DNA from 4 places in the Micromonospora sp. WMMD737 genome. Region 1 is predicted to be linked to each of the others. Evidence: riboswitches for the same ligand, from Rfam matches in the RefSeq annotation. Region 1 holds a riboswitch; each other region holds the start of a gene.
What was found. A riboswitch is a leader RNA that binds a small molecule or an ion and turns the genes downstream of it on or off. The one in region 1 is predicted to bind cyclic di-AMP.

Region 1 (4,678 bases):
CTCGCTGCGTACGGGCGGCAAGAACACCCTCAACATCTACCTGGGCGAGCTGAGCAACGGCCTGCTCGGCTGGGCGACCTTCCCGACCCGCAACCTCAACAGCATGGACGGCGTCGTCGTGCTGAGCGAGTCGCTGCCGGGCGGCACCGCCACCAACTACAACCAGGGCGACACGGGCACCCACGAGGTCGGCCACTGGCTGAACCTCTACCACACCTTCCAGGGCGGCTGCTCCGGCTCGGGCGACAGCGTCAGCGACACCGCTGCCGAGGCGTCGCCGGCCTCCGGCTGCCCGACCGGGCGGAACACCTGCACCGCCCCCGGCGTCGACCCGATCACCAACTTCATGGACTACAGCTACGACTCCTGCATGTACCAGTTCACCGCCGGGCAGGCCAGCCGCATGCTGACCGCCTGGAACGCGTACCGCGCGGCGTAGTCACGCCGTACGACTCGACCGGTGCCGGCCTCGCTCGACGGGGCCGGCACCGGCGTCTGTGCGGCCGGGCACGCGGGGGTCGGGCGGTGGTCACGGTGCGGTGCCCCGGAGGGGGACGGCCCGGGGCGCCGCACCGCGTCTCAGGCGGCGGGGCGGGCGGCGTGGTCGCCGACGCGCCCCGACCGGGTTTCGGGCACCAGCGCGGTGCCGGCGGCGGCCGCATGGGGGTCGAGCCACACCTGGACGGCGGGCCGGCCGTGCCACTCGCTGGCGCCGCCCGCGACGCCGGACTCGCGGCGGGCCAGCATCGCCACGTCGACGGTGAACTCGAAGACCCGCCAGTCGACCTGCGGCGCGGCCCGGTGGCTGCGGGCCAGCCGGGCCACCCGCGCCGGGTCGGTCACCGGCCGGGCGTGGCCGGCGACGTAGGCTTCGTCGTCGCTCTCCTCGGGCGGGAACGAATGCAGCGCGTAGCGGCCGTCGCGCTCCAGGTCGCGCCGCTTGGGCGAGTCGACGACGAAGCAGAAGAGCCCCTCGTCGGTGATCACCGGGGAGACCGGGTGCACCCGGGGACCGCCGTCGGCGCGGACGGTGGCCAGGTAGCCGAAGCCCGGCCCGTACTGCTGCATGAGGAGGCGGATCCCGTCGGCGAGGCGGGGCTCGTCGGCGGCGAATTCGGACCAGGAAGCCATGCCGGCATTCTATCGAACAATTGTACGAAGATGCACTCCGACACGCAGGTCACGCGTGTCGGTCGCTAAGGTGTGCGGATGCTGCTCTCCGACCGCGACCTGGCCTCCGAGATCGAGGCGGGAACGCTCGCGCTGGAGCCGTTCGAGCCCGCGCTGGTGCAACCGTCCAGCATCGACGTACGCCTGGACAAGCTCTTCCGGGTCTTCAACAACCACCTCTACACCCACATCGACCCCGCGCAGCAGCAGGACGACCTCACGTCGATGGTCGAGGTGCCGGAGGGCGAGCCGTACGTGCTGCATCCGGGCGAGTTCGTGCTCGCCTCGACGCTGGAGGTGATCACGCTCGGCGACCAGCTCGCCGGCCGGCTGGAGGGGAAGAGCTCACTGGGCCGACTGGGCCTGCTCACCCACTCCACGGCGGGCTTCATCGACCCGGGCTTCTCCGGTCACGTGACCCTCGAACTGTCCAACGTGGCCAACCTGCCGATCACCCTCTGGCCGGGCATGAAGATCGGCCAGCTCTGCATCTTCCGGCTCTCGTCGCCGGCGCAGCACCCGTACGGCTCGGCCGTCTACGGCTCGCGCTACCAGGGACAGCGCGGCCCGACCCCGAGCCGCTCCTGGCAGCACTGGCGCACCTGGCCCACCCGCTGACCCGGCCGCTGACCCGGCCGCTGCGCGTCAGGAAGGGCACCTTCCTCTACCGAAGGCGTTAGGAAGGTGCCCTTCCTGACACCTCAGCCGGGGCGGCCGTAGCTGTGGATCGGGCCGTCGTCGACCTTCTTCATCTTGATCGGCACCCCGGCGCGGGAGGCGTGCACCACCCAGCCCCCGCCGACGTACATGCCGACGTGGTGCAGGTCGCTGTAGTAGAAGACGAGGTCGCCCGGGCGCAGCTCGCCCCGGCTCACGGACGCGGTGGCCCGCCGCTGCTGTGCGGCGTTGTGTGGCAGCGACACCCCCGCCTTCGCCCAGGCGGCGAGCATCAGGCCGGAGCAGTCGTACGAGTTCGGCCCCTCGGCGCCCCAGACGTAGGGCTTGCCGATCTGCGCACAGGCGAACTTCACGGCGGTGCCGGCCGGGCCGCCGGGATAGCCGGCCGGGCAGGGGGCGGGACGCAGCGGCCCGCCGCCGCCGTTGCCGTAGACCCGCAGCCGCAGCTTCTGCAACCGGTCGATCTCGGCGTTGATCTGCTTCTTCTTCGCCGCGAGCTGGGCCTCGGTGCGGCCGAGCTGGACGACCATCTCGTCCAGCGGCGCCTTCTTGGCGGCCAGCCGGTCGCGCAGCTCGGCGACCTGCCGCACGTCCTGCTGCTGGTGCTGGGCGAACTGGTCGAGCAGTTCGAGCTGCCCGATCATCTCGCTCGGTGAACGGCTGCCCAGCAGGGCGTTGACGGCGGAGACGTTTTCGCCCTTGTAGGCGCGGGCCGCCAGCGCGCCGACCTTCTCCATCGCCTGGTCGACCTGCTTCTCCAGCGGCCCGATCTGCGCGGCGAGCGCGTCGGCCTGCTTCCGCCTGGCAGCCAGGTCCTGGCGGGTGGCGTTGTGCCGTTCGATGACCGGTTCGAGCTTGTTCCAGTCCTCGTCGATCTGCCGCTCGATCTCGGCGACCGTCGGTTCGGCGTGGGCCGCCGCGGCGCCGCCGGTCAGGACGACGGCGAACGCGGCCAGGGCGGCGAGGGCGGTGGTGCAGCGGTACCAGCGTGGGCGCGGCGCAGCCGTCACCGGGTCGGCGAGGGCCGACCGGGCCGACGGTGGCCGCGGGGCATGGTGTGCCACCGGGCTCAGTGCTCCTTCTTCCGTACCGCCTACCGGGTTAGCTGACGGGTTCGGGCGGGAAGGGGCGCCCTACCGCAGGGACTGCGGATTCACCCCGGGGAACCTGGGTCCCCGGCTCGCTCGGGAGCGACTCGGCGGTGTCGGACCGTCACCGCCCTGGTTGGACGGAATGTCACCGGCCGACGAAGGACCAGAGTAGAGACGACCGTTATCGATCCGCAACCCTACGGGCGGTGACACTCCGTACCCACCCGGGTCGGGCGGATCCGCAACCCGGGCGACGAAGATTTTCTTCCTTCTGAAGTGTCTGACGGAAAGGTATTGACCAGAGGCGGCGGGCGGGGCGAAGGTGACCCCACCTTTGCCCGTCCGAACTGGGGGTCTGATGCACCTGTCAGCGACATCGAGGAGCAGACGCGTCCTGCTGGCCGCCGCCGTGGCCGCCGCCATGGCGGCGACGCCGCTCACCGCCGCCGGGTCCGCCGCCGCGGCGGCGCCGGTGACCGACCGGCAGCAGCAGTACGCCGCCGCGGCCGCCGAGTACGGCGTACCGGAGAGCGTCCTGCTCGGGGTCTCCTACCTGCAGTCCCGCTGGGACACCAACGCCGGCACGCCGAGCACCAGCGGCGGCTACGGACCGATGCACCTCACCGACGCCGAGCACGTCGCCGCCCTCGCCGGCGGCACGCACCACGACGAGGGCACCGAGGACCCGCGCGGCGACGACTCCCGCCCGTCCCTGGCCGAGGCCCACGAGCCGCCGGCCGCGTCGCCTCCCGCCGAGGCCGCGCTGCGGACCGTCGACGCCGCCGCCGGGCTGACCGGCGCCAGCGAGGAGTCGCTGCGGACGGACGTCACGGCGAACATCCGGGGCGGCGCGGCGCTGCTGGCCGCGTACCAGAAGGAGATCGGCGCCCCGGTCGGCGCCGACACCGACCCGGCGGCCTGGTACGGCGCGGTGGCCCGGTACTCCGGCGCGGACAGCGCCGACGCCGCGGCGGCCTTCGCCAACGAGGTGTACGCCACCATCGCCACGGGCGACAGCCGGGTGACCGACGACGGGCAGCGGGTCACGCTGGCCGGCCGGGCGGTCCAGCCGAACCGCTCCTGGCTGGACCGGCTGCGCCTGCGCAAGCTCGCCCGGCCGGACGGGCTGGAGTGCCCGGACGACATCTCCTGCGAGTGGATCCCGGCGCCGTACGAGAACTACGGCCCCACCCTGGGCGACTACGGCAACCACGACCTGGGCAACCGTCCCACCCAGCAAAAGATCGAGTACATCGTCATCCACGACACCGAGGGCTACTTCGGTCCCAGCGTCAACCTGGTCAAGGACCCGAAGCGGGTGGGTTGGCACTACACCCTGCGCTCGGTGGACGGGCACATCGCCCAGCACATCAAGACCAAGAACGTCGGCTGGCACGCCGGCAACTGGTACGTGAACGCCAAGTCCATCGGCCTCGAACACGAGGGCTTCGCCGGGCACGGCACCTGGTACACCGAGGCGATGTACCGCACCTCCGCCAAGCTGGTCCGCCACCTGGCGCGGGCGTACAACATCCCGCTGGACCGCAACCACATCATCGGGCACGACAACGTCCCCGGCACCGTCGCCGCGAACGTGCGTGGCATGCACTGGGACCCGGGACCGTACTGGAACTGGTCGCACTACTTCGACCTGCTCAAGGCGCCGTTCAAGTCGACCGGCACGCACCGGACCGGGCTGGTCACCATCGACCCGGACTTCGCCACCAACCAGCCGCCGT
Region 2 (4,678 bases), 480 kb from region 1:
CGGCCATCTCCACCGCCTGCCGGTGGTGCGGAATCATCATCTGGGCGAACATCACGTCCGCGTCGCCGAACGCGGCCGCACCGGTGGCGGTGGCGGCCGGCCCGCCGGCGCCGGGGGTGCCGTGCCCCGCCCCCGGCGACGAGTGGTCGTCGCCACCGCAGGCGGCGAGGGCGAGGGCGGTGGTGACGGCGACGCCGGCCAGGGCGGCACGGCGCGCGAGGGTACGAGTGGTCATGGTGGAACCTTTCGGTGTCGGAACGTACGCGGCATGACGGGGACGCGGAACGGCGTGCAACCGCACCGCGTCGAACGCGTCCTACCTGCGCAGCACCGAGACCGTGGCGAGCCGCAGACCGACCGGCCGGGGCGGCGGGGCCCGGGGCGGCGGGAAGGCGCCGACCGGACCGCCCCCGGTCGGGCCGACGGCGCGTACGCGGACCGACAGCACCGCCGCCAGCAGCAGCGCGGCCGTGAACGCGCCCAGCACCGCCAGGCACACGCCCCACCCGGGCAGCCCTCTCCCCGTATCACCGCCGGCAGGCAGCAGGTCCTCGGAGGCGCAGCCCCCGGGACAGCCCACGACGGTCTGGAGAGCCAACCCGGCGGCGTGCGGGCCGGGCGCGGCGGCGGCGGCGTGCGGGCCGGGCGCGGCGGCGGCGGCGTGCGGGCCGGGCGCGGCGGCGGCGTGCGCCGACGGGTTCGCGGGATGACCCGTCTGGTGCGAGTCGTGGCCGATCGTGTGCATCGCGGCCAGCCCGAGCAGCGTGCCGACGAGCAACAGGAGCCGCGCGCCCCGCGCCGCCGTCACCGTCGTCCGCACGTCCCTCACGCTAGCGCGTCGACCCGTGCCGCACGGGCACCACCCACGTCCGGCCCCCGCACGTGCGCGGGCCGGCACCGGTTCCCGCACGTCGACGGCGAAGGTGGGCCGGTCGGGCACGGATGGGTATCGCGCGTGAGGAGCCGAACATGGGCGGCCGGGCGCGCGCAGGTCCCGCGCGTGGGCGTGCCGGCGGGCGTGGTGAAGGTCCGCGCCGCGACACCACCCGCACGACCTGCGCCCCGATGCCGGGGTGGCTACCATTCGGCCGGTGGCCCTCCGGACTCCGCACCACCCGCCCCGCGCGCACCGCCGGGCGGCGGCACCGCCCACCCGCGACCGGGTGGGGGCCCAGGACCGCGGTACGTGACCGCACCACCACGCGGAAGCGATCCCCGTCGCGCCCACGCGGCGACGGGTGAACCGACCGGCCCCGCCGGCCCGTACCCCGCCCTGGATTCGTAGGGAGACACACGTTGGGCGCCGACCACACCCGTCCCGCTCCGTCCGCCCCGCCGAGGGTGCGGCGGATCCTCGTCGCGACGGTGGTGCCCCTCTTCGTCGCCACGCTGATCGCGGCCCTGGTGCTGTGGCCGTGGGACGCGCCCGACCCGGCGACCGGCACCGACGCACCCCGCTACCACGGCACGGTGACCCGGGTGGTGACGGAGCCGTGCCCGCCCGCCCCGGAGGCCCCGGAGGGGAGCCCCGACGCGCGGCAGGGCCCCTGCGGCACGGTCACCGTACGGGTGCAGGACGGCCCCGACGCCGGCCAGCAGATCCAGACGCCGATCCCGGCCGGGCCCGGTGCGCCGACCGTCGCCGTGGACGACGAGATCATCCTGGTCGAGCTCACCGACCCCGCCGACCCCACGGCCAGCACCTACAACATCGCCGAGCACCAGCGCGGCAAGCCGCTGGTCTGGCTGGTGGCGCTCTTCGCGGCCGCCATCGTCGCCTTCGGGCGGTGGCGCGGGCTGGCCGCGCTGGGCGGCCTGGCGGCGAGCTTCGCCATCCTGCTGACCTTCGTGCTGCCGGGCATCAGCGCCGGGAACCCGCCCCTGCTGGTCGCGGTCGTCGGCGCCGCTCTGATCATGTTCGTGGTGCTCTACCTGACCCACGGCGTGACGGCGCAGACCTCGGTCGCCGTGCTCGGCACGCTGGGCAGCCTGGTGCTGACCGGTGTCCTCGGCACGATCGCCACCGCCGCGACCCACCTGACCGGGTTCGGCTCCGAGGACGCCACCACGCTGTCGATGTACCAGGCCGACGTCGACCTGCACGGGCTGCTGCTGGCCGGGATCGTCATCGGCTCCCTCGGCGTGCTGGACGACGTCACGGTGACCCAGGCCGCCACGGTCACCGAGCTGGCCCACGCCAACCCCGGGCTGTCCCGGACGCAGCTCTACCGGGCGGCGACCCGGGTCGGCCGGGCGCACATCGCCTCGACGGTGAACACCATCGTGCTGGCGTACGCGGGCGCCTCCCTGCCGGTGCTGCTCCTGCTGACCGCCGACTCGCGGGCGGTGACCCAACTTCTCACCAGCGAGTTCCTCGCCCAGGAGATCGTCCGCAGCGCAGTCGCCACCCTGGGCCTGATCGCCGCCGTGCCGCTGACCACCGCGCTGGCGGCCCTGGTGACCACGGCCGGCCGACGCGGCGGGGACGCCACCGGCCGCGCCGCGCCCACGCGCACGACCGCGCCGACACCCCGGCCGGCGACCGACCGGTCCGAGGCGCTGGAGGCCCTCAGCGGGCCGCGTGGGGACACGCCGTCCGCCGCTCCCGCCGAATGGCCCGACGGGCGCAGAAGTACGGACACCGCATGGTGACGCTCCTCAGCGTGACCGAACAGGGCGTTCGTCCTGATAAACGCGTCACTGGTCACCGTCCGCCATTACGAAATAACGCATTTAGTCGGCTTAGGGACGTAGATCCCCGGGAGCGTTCTCGGGTAACCTCGCTGCCGGTCACCGCCGAAGGCGCGCAGCGGCGCCTGCGGTGCCGCCGCCCAATCGCCGCGAGGCGAACCGGGGACCCAGGTACGTGGGGTGAATCCGCGACAGCGGTAGGGGCCACTTCCGCCCCGAACCCGTCAGCTAACCCGGTCGGCGGTCGACGGAAGGGAAAACTGTGACGGCACCCCTACGCCGCTGGTTGACGCCCGTGGTGGCCGTACTCGCCGCTCTGGCGGTCTTCGCCGGGCCTCTGCCGGCGGCGGCCGCGCCCACCCCGCCCAAGCCCTCCGGGCACGGGGACGACGAGCCCAAGCTGCTCGACGACCTCATCGAGGCCCGGAACCGGTCCTACGTGCAGGCCAAGGCGAAGCTGGCGAAGTCGAAGAAGCGCCAGCTCGAACTGGCCCTGGAGGTCTCCCGGGCGCAGGCCGAACTGAGCGCGCTGGCCCCCCAGGTCAGCCAGATCGCCGCCCAGTCCTACCGCACCGGGCGGATCGGCGCGGTGTCCATGCTGCTGGACACCGCCAGCCCCGACTCGTTCGTCAAGCGCGCCGCCGCCCTCGACGAGCTCAACCTGGTCAACTCCAAGAAGCTCGCCGAGGTGAACGCGGTCAAGGACCGCGCCGAGCAGGCCAAGCTGGCGCTCGACACCGAGGTCCGCGAACAGCAGAAGCTGACGAACGAGATGGCGCGCGGCAAGCGGGAGGCGGAGAAGGCGCTCGCGCTGGTCGGCGGCAGAGGACTGACCAGTGGCAAGGTGGTCGCCACCTCGCCGGTGGCGAAGATCGCGCCGGGACGGACGGCCGACGGCGACTGGACGCCGCTGTCACCCACCGAGGCCGATCCCACCACCTCCGGCCGCATCACGGCGCGCACCCTGCACATGTACAAGGAGGTCAAGCGGGCCGGCTTCAACCGGTTCGTCGGCTGTTACCGCCCCGGCGGGCCGTACGAGCACCCGAAGGGCCGGGCCTGCGACTGGTCGCTGCAGAAGAGCGGCTTCTCCCCCTGGCACAACGACGACACCTACATGTACGGCAACAACCTGACCGCGTTCCTGGTCCGCAACGCCGATCGGCTCGGCATCTACTACGTGATCTGGAACAGACAGATCTGGTTCCCGGCGACCGGCTGGAGTTCCTACAGCGGCCCGTCGAACCACACCGACCACGTCCACGTGTCACTGCTCTAGCCGGGACCACACGTACACACAGAGGGCCGCCCCGCCGGACGCGGGAGCGGCCCTCTGTCGTCTGTACGGGCCCGCCGCGACGACCTGCCGGGCGGGCGGAGTCAGGCGAGCGCGGCGCTGGCCGCCGCCTCCGGCGCGTCGGCCGTGCGGGCGGGCACCTCGGCCACCGTCCGCACCTCGCCGGCGGTCAGCCGGTACGACATGCCGACCACCCCGCAGCGGCCGGCGGCCACCTCCGCGGCGAGGACGGCGGAGCGGCCCAGCATCGCCTCGACGGTGTGCGCGATGTGGATGTCGACGATGCCGTCGATGTCGTGCACGCCCTCGGCGGCGGCCCGGCGCAGGCTGGGCACCACGGCGTCCACCACGGCGCACAGGTGCCCGACCGGCGGGGTGCCGGTGGCGTCCGCCGCACGAGCCGCCTGGACGGCCCCGCAGGAGTCGTGACCGAGCACCACCACCAGCGGCGTGCCCAGGACCGTGACGGCGTACTCCACGCTGCCCAGCACCTCGGGACCGATGGTGTGCCCGGCGGTGCGGACCACGAAGAGGTCACCGAGGCCGCGGTCGAAGATGATCTCGGCGGCGAGCCGGGAGTCGGAGCAACCGACGATCACCGCGAAGGGGTGCTGCCCGTCGGCGACCGCGGCGCGGTGCCCGGCGTCCTGGTTGGGGTGGCGCGGGGCGCCGGTCACGAACCGCCGGTTG
Region 3 (4,678 bases), 2.0 Mb from region 1:
CCCGAGGAGAGCCGCTGGTGGTTCACCCAGATCTTCCCGCCGGTGCGGTCGCTGGAGTTCTGGATGGGCGTCGCCGCCGCCGAGCTGATGCGGCGTGGCCGGTGGCGCGGGCCGGGCCTGCCGCTGGCCAGCCTGCTCTTCGTGGCGACCTGGGTGGTCGCCGCGCAGTGGGTCCGCGCCGAGCTGTGGGCTGCGCTGCTCTCGGTCGCGTACATCCTGGTCATCGCCGCGGCGGCGGACGCGGACGTGCGCGGGCGGCGCTCGCCGTGGCGGTCCCGGCAGATGGTCTGGCTGGGCGAGGTCTCCTTCGCCTTCTATCTGGTGCACGTCCTCGTGATGATCACCGTCCTGCGGCTCACCGGCGACTGGGGCGTCGGCTTCACCGGCTGGTGGGGGCTGGCGGTGGTGCTCGGCTTCCTGCTGGTCAACCTGGCCCTGGCCGGCCTGTTGCACCGGCTCGTCGAGACGCCGATGATGCGGCTGCTCACCCCGCGCAGGCCGGCCCGGACGCCGCGGGACGGGGACGGCGCCGGGAAGGACTCCGGCGGCCCCGGGGCGGCGCCGGGGGACCGGGGCAGCGCCGTGCCGCGCCCCCGGGCCGCCGATCCGCAGGGCGACCACCGACCGACGTACGCCGACTCGCGCTGAGCGCCCCCGGCGGCCGGAGAGTCCGGGCGACGAAATCCCGACCGTTTCGGTGACGCCGGTCACCACGTCGGCGAACCGGTCATCGGGCGCGGCCCGGCCGATTCCTGTCGGGGTTTCGGCGCCGCTGCCCGCCACTTGTCCCGTTGTCGCCTCAAGGTGCGCGCAGAAACGGTCGTCCCATTGAGTCGCGTCAGTGGCGAAGTGCCCGCAAAAATTGTCTCCCGATCAAGGTTTAGGCAGGTGGGACGGGGTTGGCAGGGCGCGGACCGGCCAGTAATGTCGGCGCGTCCGGTGCGGTACCCGATCGCCAGAGGCGACGCCGCGCCGACCCGCCTAATCGTGAACGACGAACCGGGGACCCAGTGCTCGTTGGGGTGAATCCGTGGGCCGTGGGCCCGTGGTAGGGCGTTCTTCCCGCCCGAATCCGTCAGCTAACCCGGTCGGCGGTGTCGGAAGGAGTTCCATCTTCATGCCACACCCGTACACCCCTCGGTTGTGCCGCCGTCTCCACGGCGCCGCGGTGACCGCGCTCGTCCGCCCGCAGGTCATGAGCTGACCCACCGGTCACCGTCCGTCGCCCGGCGTCCCGGGCGCATCCCCTGAGTGGTCCACCACCCGCCCGGACGCCCGTCCGCGCGGCGGTCCGTCCTGCCCTCGGCGCGGACCGACGGCCGCTCACCCCCCGAGCCCGTGGAGGAAACCGTGAAGCACCACCTCAAGCGACAGCTGCGTCGCCTCACGTCCGAGCGTCCGTACCAGCTGGCCGCCGCGTCCGCCGCGGCGCTCGTGCTGGCGTCGGGCACGGGCGCGCTGCTGGCCGGAGCCGACGAGGCCCCCGCCGCCGCGCAGGCCCCGGTGGCCGCCACCGAGCTGCGGGACGACGCCGCGGCCTCGCGCAGCCAGGCCCGGGTCGCGCCCGCCCCGTCCAGCGCCGCCCCGGCCGCGTCCAGCGCCGCCCCGTCGGCCAGCGCGTCCAGCGCCGCCCCGGACCCGGACCTGACCCGCAAGCCGGCGCCGCCGAAGCCGCCGGCCGCCAAGAGCCTGGACTACGACTACCAGGCCCAGACCACCTTCTACAACTGTGGTCCGGCGGCCGTCCGGCACGCCCTCAGCGCCGCCGGCATCGCGCGCAGCCAGGACGCCCTCGGTGCCCAGCTGGGCACCGACCAGATGGGCACCGACTCGGCCCAGGACACCACCCGCGTGCTGAACGCGACGGTGAAGGGCGACCCGTACCGGACCCGGATGATCCCCGGTGGCGCCGCCACCCCGGCCCAGATGGACCGGCTCCAGGCCGACGTCGTCGCGGCCATCGCCGACGGGCGGGGCGTCGTGGTCAACGTCGCCGGTAGCGCCACGGACACCGACGGCGGCTGGCACTCCTTCCCCGGCGGCCACTACGTCGCGGTGGTCGGCTACCAGGACGAGGGGCGGCTGGTGAAGATCGCCGACTCGGCGAACCCGGCGACCGCGTCGTACTGGATGAGCACCATCGCCCTGGCGAACTGGGCCGCCACCCGCGGCTACTCCGCCTGAGCGACGCCGTCGGGCGTCGGCTCCTCACCCGGGGGGTCGGCGCCCGATGTCGTGTCCGGGTCACGGCCCTCGCCCGCGGCGCCCGACGGGTGGCACACTGCGCCCATGGTCGATGAGTCGGGTGACCGGGACGGCCGGCGGGTGCTCCTGCTCCTGCACGGCATGGGCGCGACCGGCGACGTGTGGCTGCCCTGGGCGCCGCTGCTGGAGCATCGGTGGGCGGGGCGGTGGCTGGCGCCGGACCTCGCCGGCCACGGCTGGTCGCCGCCGCTGCCGGAGTACTCCTTCCCGGGGCTGGCCGCGCGGATCGCCGCGGGGCTCGCGCCGGGGGACCGGCTCGTCGTGCTGGGGCACTCCCTCGGCGGGGTGGTCGGGCTGGCGCTGGCCGCCCGGGGCGCCGGGCTGCCCGTCGACGCCGTCGTCGGGCTCGGCATCAAGGCCGTCTGGTCGCCGGCGGAGCTGGCCAAGGCGGGTGAGCTGGCGGCCCGGCCGGTGACCTGGTTCGCCAGCCGGGACGAGGCGGCCCGCCGCTACCTGCGGGTGGCCGGCCTGACCGGGCTCTTCGCCCCGGAACACCCCGTCGTGGAGGCGGGGCTGCGGCAGGTCGACGGCCGCTGGCGGCTGGCGATGGACCCGGCCGCGTTCGGCGTGGGCGCGCCAGAGCTGCCCGCCCTGCTGGCGGCGACCGACGTGCCCGTGCTGCTGGCCCGCGGCGAGCACGACCCCATGGTCACCGACGCCCAGCTCACCGAGCTGGGGGTGCCGGTCGCCACCCTGCCCGGCCTCGGGCACAACGCCCACGTCGAGGCCCCCGAGGCGGTCCTGGACCTCGTCGAGCCGTACCGCTGACGCCCCCCGCGAACGGCCCGGAGGTCCGCCGTCGTGGCCGGTGTGCCTCTCCGACCGGGGCGGTCAGGTGGCGGGGGAGAGGGTCGCCTCGTCCGGGTCGAGCGGCAGGCCGGTCGCGCCGCCCGTGCGCGGGGCGGGCGTCCGCCAGCCCTCGTCGAGCTGGCGCCGGGCGGCCGCCAGGAACGCTTCGGCGTACGACTCGGCGGGGAAGTCGCCCAGGTAGCGGCTCCGGGTGGCCCACCGCGCCGACGCCAGCGGATCGGTGTCCAGCAGCGCGGTCAGCACCTCGTCCACGTTCGCCATGTCGCGCCGCAGCACGTAGCCCGACCCGGCGAGCGGGAACTGCTCGGGGAACCGGTCGCCGGAGCCCACCATGTCGGTCACCGCGTAGGGCTTGCCGGAGTAGAGGTAGTCGGAGATCACCCCGGACACGTCGGAGACCAGCGCGTCCGAGCGGTTCACGCACTCGGTCAGGGTCAGCTCCCGACTGGCGGCGGCCCCGAAGACGTGCTGCCGGCCGCTGCGGGCCCGGTCGGCGGCCAGCAGCTCGGTGAGCCGGCCCAGCTGCCGGGCGGAGGCCGGGTTCTGCGAGGTGTACGGGTGGGCCCGCAGGATCACCGTCGCGCCCCGGTCGAGCAGCCGGCGCAGCAGCGTCTCGGCCACCGGCAGGGAGCAGTAGTTCGCGTCCGCGTTGTGCCCGGTCCAGGTCGGCGTGTAGAGCACGGTCGGGTTGGCCCGCCCGCGCGCCGGCTCCGGGCGTACCTCGATCGACTCGACCTGCGGGCGGCCGACGACGACGAACTTCTCCGCCGGGATGTCCACCCCGGCGCGGGCGTACCGGTCGATGGCGGCCTGGCCGGCGACGAAGATCCGGTCGAAGATCGCCGAGACCGGGTTGGCGCTGGGGGCCTTGTCGCTGTCGCCGTGGTGCAGCTGGACGTGGGTCAGCTGGGTGTAGCGGATGCAGTGGCTGTTCTTCGCGCCGTGGTTGACGTAGAACGCCACCCGCAGGCTCGGCACCAGCGCCTCGTCCATGGCCCTGGTGGTGGGGCAGTAGACCACGGGCGCGCTGGTGGCCGCGGCGACCAGGGGCAGGAACTCCGGCTCGCGCACCATCACCAGGAACGGCCGGCCGATCCGCTCCAGGTACGGCAGCCACATGGTGACCTGGTACTCCGAGCCGGGCGGCGCGGAGAAGTGCAGCAGGAACTCGGGCTGGTGCCGGCGCAGCGCGCGGGACACCGCCGAACCGCCGGCCCCCGGCCGGAACTTGCGCCGGGCCAGGTCCAGCCCGACCGCCGCGGCGCCGGCGGCGACCAGGGCGACGGCCGCCAGCGCGACACCGGCCGGCAGGCCCGCGACGGCCGCCAGCGCCAGCAGGGCGAGCAGCCCCGCCAGCGCGTCGCCGAGGCGGGCGGCGACCAGCGGTGTCCACGAGCGCACCGGCAGGTTCGCGGCGCGCACCTCCAGGCCGCCGGCGTCGCGGAGTGGGTTGACCAGCAGCACCAGCCCCAGCAGGGCCAGTGCGGTCACGGCCAGCGCGGGATCGAACCCGGCGTCGAGGCGGCGGGCGTAGCCGACCAGGATCGCCGCCGCGACAAGCGTGGTCTCGGCGGCGTTGTCGGCGCCCGGGCGCACCCGCCGC
Region 4 (4,678 bases), 2.0 Mb from region 1:
CGCACGTCGCCGCCGCGTGCCACCACGGCCGCCACCCCGGCGGTCATCGAGTCGCCCGCCCCGCGCGGGTCGGCCGCCTCCAGCCGGGGCATCTCGACCTCGAAGACCTCGCCGTCGACCAGGGCGAGGGCGGGCTTGTCGGCCCGGCTCACCACCACGTTCTCCGCGCCGCCGGCGTGCAGGTCGTACAGGGCCCGGGTGAGCTGCTCCTCGTCGTCGCCGTCGGCGCGGCCGTCGGCGATCAGCTCCTCGTGGCTGACCTTGAGGAAGAACACGCCGCTGTCCAGCACGGCGTCGAGGTGCTCGCCGCAGAGGTCGACCACCACCCGGCTGCCGTTGGCCCCCAGGTCGGCGGCGAACCGCCGGTAGAGGTCGGCCGGGACCAGCGACGGCTCGTTCGGCCCGCTCAGCACGCTGACCGAGGCGCGCAGCCCCTCGCCCAGCGCCAGGTTGTAGAGCTCGTCCAGCTCGTGCCGGCTGAGCGGCTGGCCGGGCACGTCCACGATCTCCTGCCGGGAGCCCTCGCGCCGATCGTGCACGTACCCGCCGCTGCCGGAGTCGCGCACCACCACCTTCAGGTGCACCCCCTCGCTGACCAGCAGCGGCTCCAGCACCTGGCCGATCTCGCCACCGAGGGCGGCGCAGAGCACCACGTCGACGCCGAGCGACATCACCATCCGGGCCTGCCACACGCCCTGCCCGCCGGGGTGCAGGTGCAGCTCCGGCGCGTCGCTGGGCTGGTCGACGGTCACCGTCAGCCGGGGCGTGGGCGCGAATACCATCACATGCCCGCTCATCCGTCGTACCCGTTCATGCGCCCATCCTCCGTCGGTCGACACGTGCCGTGACCATCCATCAGCTGACCGTAGTGGGGTCGGCGGCCGGACGTCCGGACTCCGGGCGGGATCGGCGCGGCGTTGCCAGGGCGCCCGGCATGCGCGACGATCGGGCGACCACCGACGCTGGGGAGACGGCGTGCTCAGGCGAAGTTCCTTCAGCTACACCGTCCAGGCGCGTTGCTCCCTCGCGGAGGCCGCGGCGCTGCTCGCCGACCCCACCCGGCAGGAGGACCTGCACCCGCTGATCGTCCGGGTCCGCCGGGTGCCGCCCCGTCCTGGCGCGCGGGCCAGCTACGACATCACCGATCGACTGGCCGCCGGGCCGGTGCGCCTGCCGATCACCTACCGGGCCGACGTCCTCGTGGACGATGCCGACGAGATCGTCACCGTGGCCCGGCAGTGGCCTGCCACCACGGTGCGCAACCACACCCGGCTGCGGGCGGAGCCCGACGGCGTCCGCATCGAGGTCGAGATCACCCTCGCCGCGCCCGCGCCGCTCTTCGGGTACGCGTTCCGCCAGGCCCGCGCCGCCCACCTCGGGCTGGCCGCCCGCCTCGCTGCGGCCCTCGACACGAGCCCGCCCGGGTCGCCGGCCGACTGACCGCCGGACAGGCCCGGCCGCGGTGGCGGGAGGCGACGGACGCCGTCGCGCCCCGGTGACCCGCGACGGGCGGGGCACCGGGGCGCGGGCGTCAGTAGACCGACAGGTGCACGTGGTTGGTGTGGTCGCTGGACGGGTCGCCGTTGGCCCCGCTGTACGACTTCCAGCCACTGCTGGGCAGCCAGATCTGCCTGTACCAGATCACGTAGAGCACGGCGAGCCGGTCGGCGTTGCGCACGAAGTACGCCGACAGGTTGTTGCCGTACGTCCGGTCGCCGCCGGTGGCGTCGCCGCCGAAGCCGCCCTTCTGGGCCGCGAAGTCGCAGGCCCGGCCCTTCGGGTGTTCGCCTGAGCCGCCGGGGCGGTAGCAGGAGACGTAGCGGGTGAAGCCCGCTGCCTTGGCCTGGTTGAGCGCGTGCAGGGTGCGCGGGGTGATGCAGCCGTTGGCGGGGGTGGGGTCGTTGACGCTGCACGACTCGCGCGGCCAGGAGCCGTCGGAGTTGCGCGGGGCCGCCTTCGCCGTCTTGTTCGAGGTGCCGCCCGGCGAGACGCCCGCCCCCGTGGACTGCTGGCGCTGTTGCTGCTGCTCGCGGTTGGCGACCGTCAGCGCCCGTTCGGCCTGCTCCTTGCGCTTGGCCATCACGGTGACCTGCTTGCGCTGCTCCCGGATCTCGCCGTCCAGGGCGAGCTTGGTGCGGGTGGCCTGGTCCCGGGTCTCCTGGAGTTCGCGCAGGGCCCGGTCCTCCTTGGCGGCCACCGCGTCGAGGGCGGCGGCGCGGTCCATGAAGCCGTCCGGCGAGCTGCTGTTGAGCAGGGCGGACGCCACGCTGAGCCGGCCGGTGCGGTAGGCCGCTCCCGCGATCTCGCCGACCCTGGCGGTGTGCGCGGCCAGCTCGACCTCGGTGGTCTTGAGCTGCGCGGCGAGCTGCTGCTGCCGCCTGGCCGACGTGTCCAGGGCGCGCTTGGCGTCGAGGTAGCCCTTGCTGGCGGCCTCCAACTGGGCCCGCAGGGCGGGGGTGCCGCCCTCCTCGTCCTGGCCGGGGGCCGCGGCGAGCAGTCCGGCCCGGGTGGCGGCCGCCGCCGGGGCGGCGGTGACCGGGGCCACCGCGGCGCCGAGGGCGAGCATCGTGGCGATCAGGGCCGCCGTCCGGGCGGCACGTCGTCGTACAGGTGCCATCACTGGCATACACGTGTCCTTCCGTCAGCCGCCGACCGGGTTAGCTGACGGGTTCGGGACGGAAGATCCCTACCGCTGAAGCGGATGCACCCCACGAACATGGTTCCCCGGTTCGCCCCGCCGGGCGATTAGGCGGCGGCCACCGCCGGCACCGGTGGGTGCCGCCTGGCGGAGGCCGAAGCCGAGCCTACCGGTGCCGGTGTGACTGATGCAGCGCAGGTGACGCAGGGTGTACGTCCACTAACAGTCAAATCCGGCATAAGTGCACAATACTCTCCCAGATTTAAGGTTGTCCTCATTACCACTCAAGCGACCCGCAGGCCCCGCGCGACGCTCCGGGCTCGATCTGCAACGTGGCGTGCTCGATGTGGAAGTCGTCGTGCAGCGCGGCCCGGGCGGCGCCCAGCACCGCGCCGACCTCCGCGCCGGGTGCCATGGTCAGGTGGGCCGAGGCCACCTCCATCCCGGAGGTCAGCGTCCAGACGTGCAGGTCGTGCACCTCGGCGACGCCGGGCACGGCGGCCAGCCGGTCGTGCACCGCGGTCACCTGGAGGTGCTCCGGCGCGGCCTGCACCAGGATGCGCAGCGCGGCCCGCCCGAGCCGCCAGGTGCGCGGCAGGATGAGCACCCCGATCGCGACCGCCACCAGTGGATCCGCCCACCACCAGCCGGTGGTGGCGATCAGCAGCGCGGCCCCGATCACGCCGAGTGACCCCAGCAGGTCGCCGAGCACCTCCAGGTACGCGCCGTGGACGTTGATGCTCTCCTTCGCCCCGGAGCGCAGCAGCGCGAAGGCGCCGATGTTGGCGAGCAGGCCCAGCACGGCGACCACCAGCATCGGGCCGGCCAGCACCTCCGGCGGGTCGCCGAAGCGGCGCACCGCCTCGATCACGACGTAGACCGCGACGCCGGAGAGCAGGGCGGCGTTGGCCAGTGCGGCCAGCACCTCCAGCCGGTAGAGGCCGAAGGTGCGCTGCGGGTCGGCGCCCGCCCGCCGGGTGGCGGCGATCGCCGCGAGCGCCATGCCGATGCCGAGCACGTCGGTGAACATGTGCCCGGCGTCGCTCAGCAGGGCCAGCGAGCCCGTGCGGAAGGCCGCCACCGCCTCCACCACCATGAGGCCGGCGAGCAGCCCGAACGCCGCCCAGAGCCGGCCCCGGTGGCGGTGCGCGGCATTCGCCACCGACCCGTGATGGTGGTCATGACCTGCGCCCACGCGCCCACCCTCCGTCAGGCGTCCGGATTCGCGTTCAATCTATGCTCACATCGCTATGTATGCAAGTAACGGCGGCTCAGCCGATCGGGTCGACGGTGGTCAGCCGCTGGGTGGCCCGGGACAGCGCCACGTAGAGCGTCCGCACCCCCGACCCCGGGTCGGCCCGGATCTCGCCCGGGGCGACGAGGACGACCCCGTCGTACTCCATGCCCTTGGCCTCCAGGCTGGTCACCACCTGCAGACGCGGCGCACCGAGCCCGCCCAGCCAGCCGGCCACCTCGTCGCGGCGCGGCACCGGCGTGATCACCCCGACCGTGCCCTCGACCTCGGCGAGCAGCGCGCCGGCCGCCGCCACCACCGCGGCCTCCAGCTCCGCCGGCGGCACCGACAGCGCGACCGGGTCGACGCCGGTGGAGCGCACCGCCCGGGGCAGCGGCAGGTCCGGGTGCAGCCGGCGGATCTCGGCCGCCGCCACCGCGAAGATCTCTGCCGAGTTGCGGTAGTTCGTGGTGAGGGTGAAGTGGTGCCGTTTGCGCCGGCCCAACGCCTGGTCCCGGGCCCGGGTCAGCTCCTCGGGATCCCCCGTCCACGCCGTCTGCGCCGGATCGCCCACCACCGTCCACGAGGCCAGCCGGCCCCGCCGGCCGATCATGCGCCACTGCATCGGCGAGACGTCCTGCGACTCGTCGACCACCACGTGCGCGTACTCCCGGTAGTCGTCCGGGCGTTCCCGCGCCGCCTCGCGGGCGGCGCGTTGCCGGTCGGCGAAGGTGCTCAGCTCGCGGACCCCACCGGCCAGCTGGAACGGGTCCCGCTTCGCCCGGGCGGGCTTCATCGGCTTGCCG

Region 2: it holds a riboswitch for cyclic di-AMP, as region 1 does, so the genes downstream of both, ACN27A_RS24765 (coiled-coil domain-containing protein) here and ACN27A_RS22430 (NlpC/P60 family protein) in region 1, are expected to answer to the same signal.
Region 3: it holds a riboswitch for cyclic di-AMP, as region 1 does, so the genes downstream of both, ACN27A_RS31310 (C39 family peptidase) here and ACN27A_RS22430 (NlpC/P60 family protein) in region 1, are expected to answer to the same signal.
Region 4: it holds a riboswitch for cyclic di-AMP, as region 1 does, so the genes downstream of both, ACN27A_RS13170 (coiled-coil domain-containing protein) here and ACN27A_RS22430 (NlpC/P60 family protein) in region 1, are expected to answer to the same signal.

Annotation. Positions count from the first base shown of each region.
Region 1 covers NZ_JBMHMH010000001.1:5,095,489-5,100,166, reverse strand. The annotation lists gene ACN27A_RS22445 (zinc metalloprotease) at 1-439, shown strand, start outside; gene ACN27A_RS22440 (pyridoxamine 5'-phosphate oxidase family protein) at 580-1,131, opposite strand; gene dcd (dCTP deaminase) at 1,210-1,788, shown strand; gene ACN27A_RS22430 (NlpC/P60 family protein) at 1,872-2,912, opposite strand; cyclic di-AMP (ydaO/yuaA leader) riboswitch at 2,925-3,059, opposite strand; gene ACN27A_RS22425 (N-acetylmuramoyl-L-alanine amidase) at 3,298-4,678, shown strand, end outside.
Region 2 covers NZ_JBMHMH010000001.1:5,578,262-5,582,939, reverse strand. The annotation lists gene ACN27A_RS24780 (DUF305 domain-containing protein) at 1-235, opposite strand, end outside; gene ACN27A_RS24775 (hypothetical protein) at 317-820, opposite strand; gene ACN27A_RS24770 (YibE/F family protein) at 1,297-2,652, shown strand; cyclic di-AMP (ydaO/yuaA leader) riboswitch at 2,819-2,950, shown strand; gene ACN27A_RS24765 (coiled-coil domain-containing protein) at 2,954-3,970, shown strand; gene ACN27A_RS24760 (carbonic anhydrase) at 4,072-4,678, opposite strand, start outside.
Region 3 covers NZ_JBMHMH010000001.1:7,067,585-7,072,262, forward strand. The annotation lists gene ACN27A_RS31305 (acyltransferase family protein) at 1-648, shown strand, start outside; cyclic di-AMP (ydaO/yuaA leader) riboswitch at 969-1,109, shown strand; gene ACN27A_RS31310 (C39 family peptidase) at 1,339-2,184, shown strand; gene ACN27A_RS31315 (alpha/beta fold hydrolase) at 2,290-3,033, shown strand; gene ACN27A_RS31320 (CDP-glycerol glycerophosphotransferase family protein) at 3,097-4,678, opposite strand, start outside.
Region 4 covers NZ_JBMHMH010000001.1:3,093,953-3,098,630, reverse strand. The annotation lists gene ACN27A_RS13180 (1-phosphofructokinase family hexose kinase) at 1-797, opposite strand, end outside; gene ACN27A_RS13175 (SRPBCC family protein) at 976-1,440, shown strand; gene ACN27A_RS13170 (coiled-coil domain-containing protein) at 1,532-2,617, opposite strand; cyclic di-AMP (ydaO/yuaA leader) riboswitch at 2,631-2,762, opposite strand; gene ACN27A_RS13165 (cation diffusion facilitator family transporter) at 2,916-3,833, opposite strand; gene ACN27A_RS13160 (HelD family protein) at 3,910-4,678, opposite strand, start outside.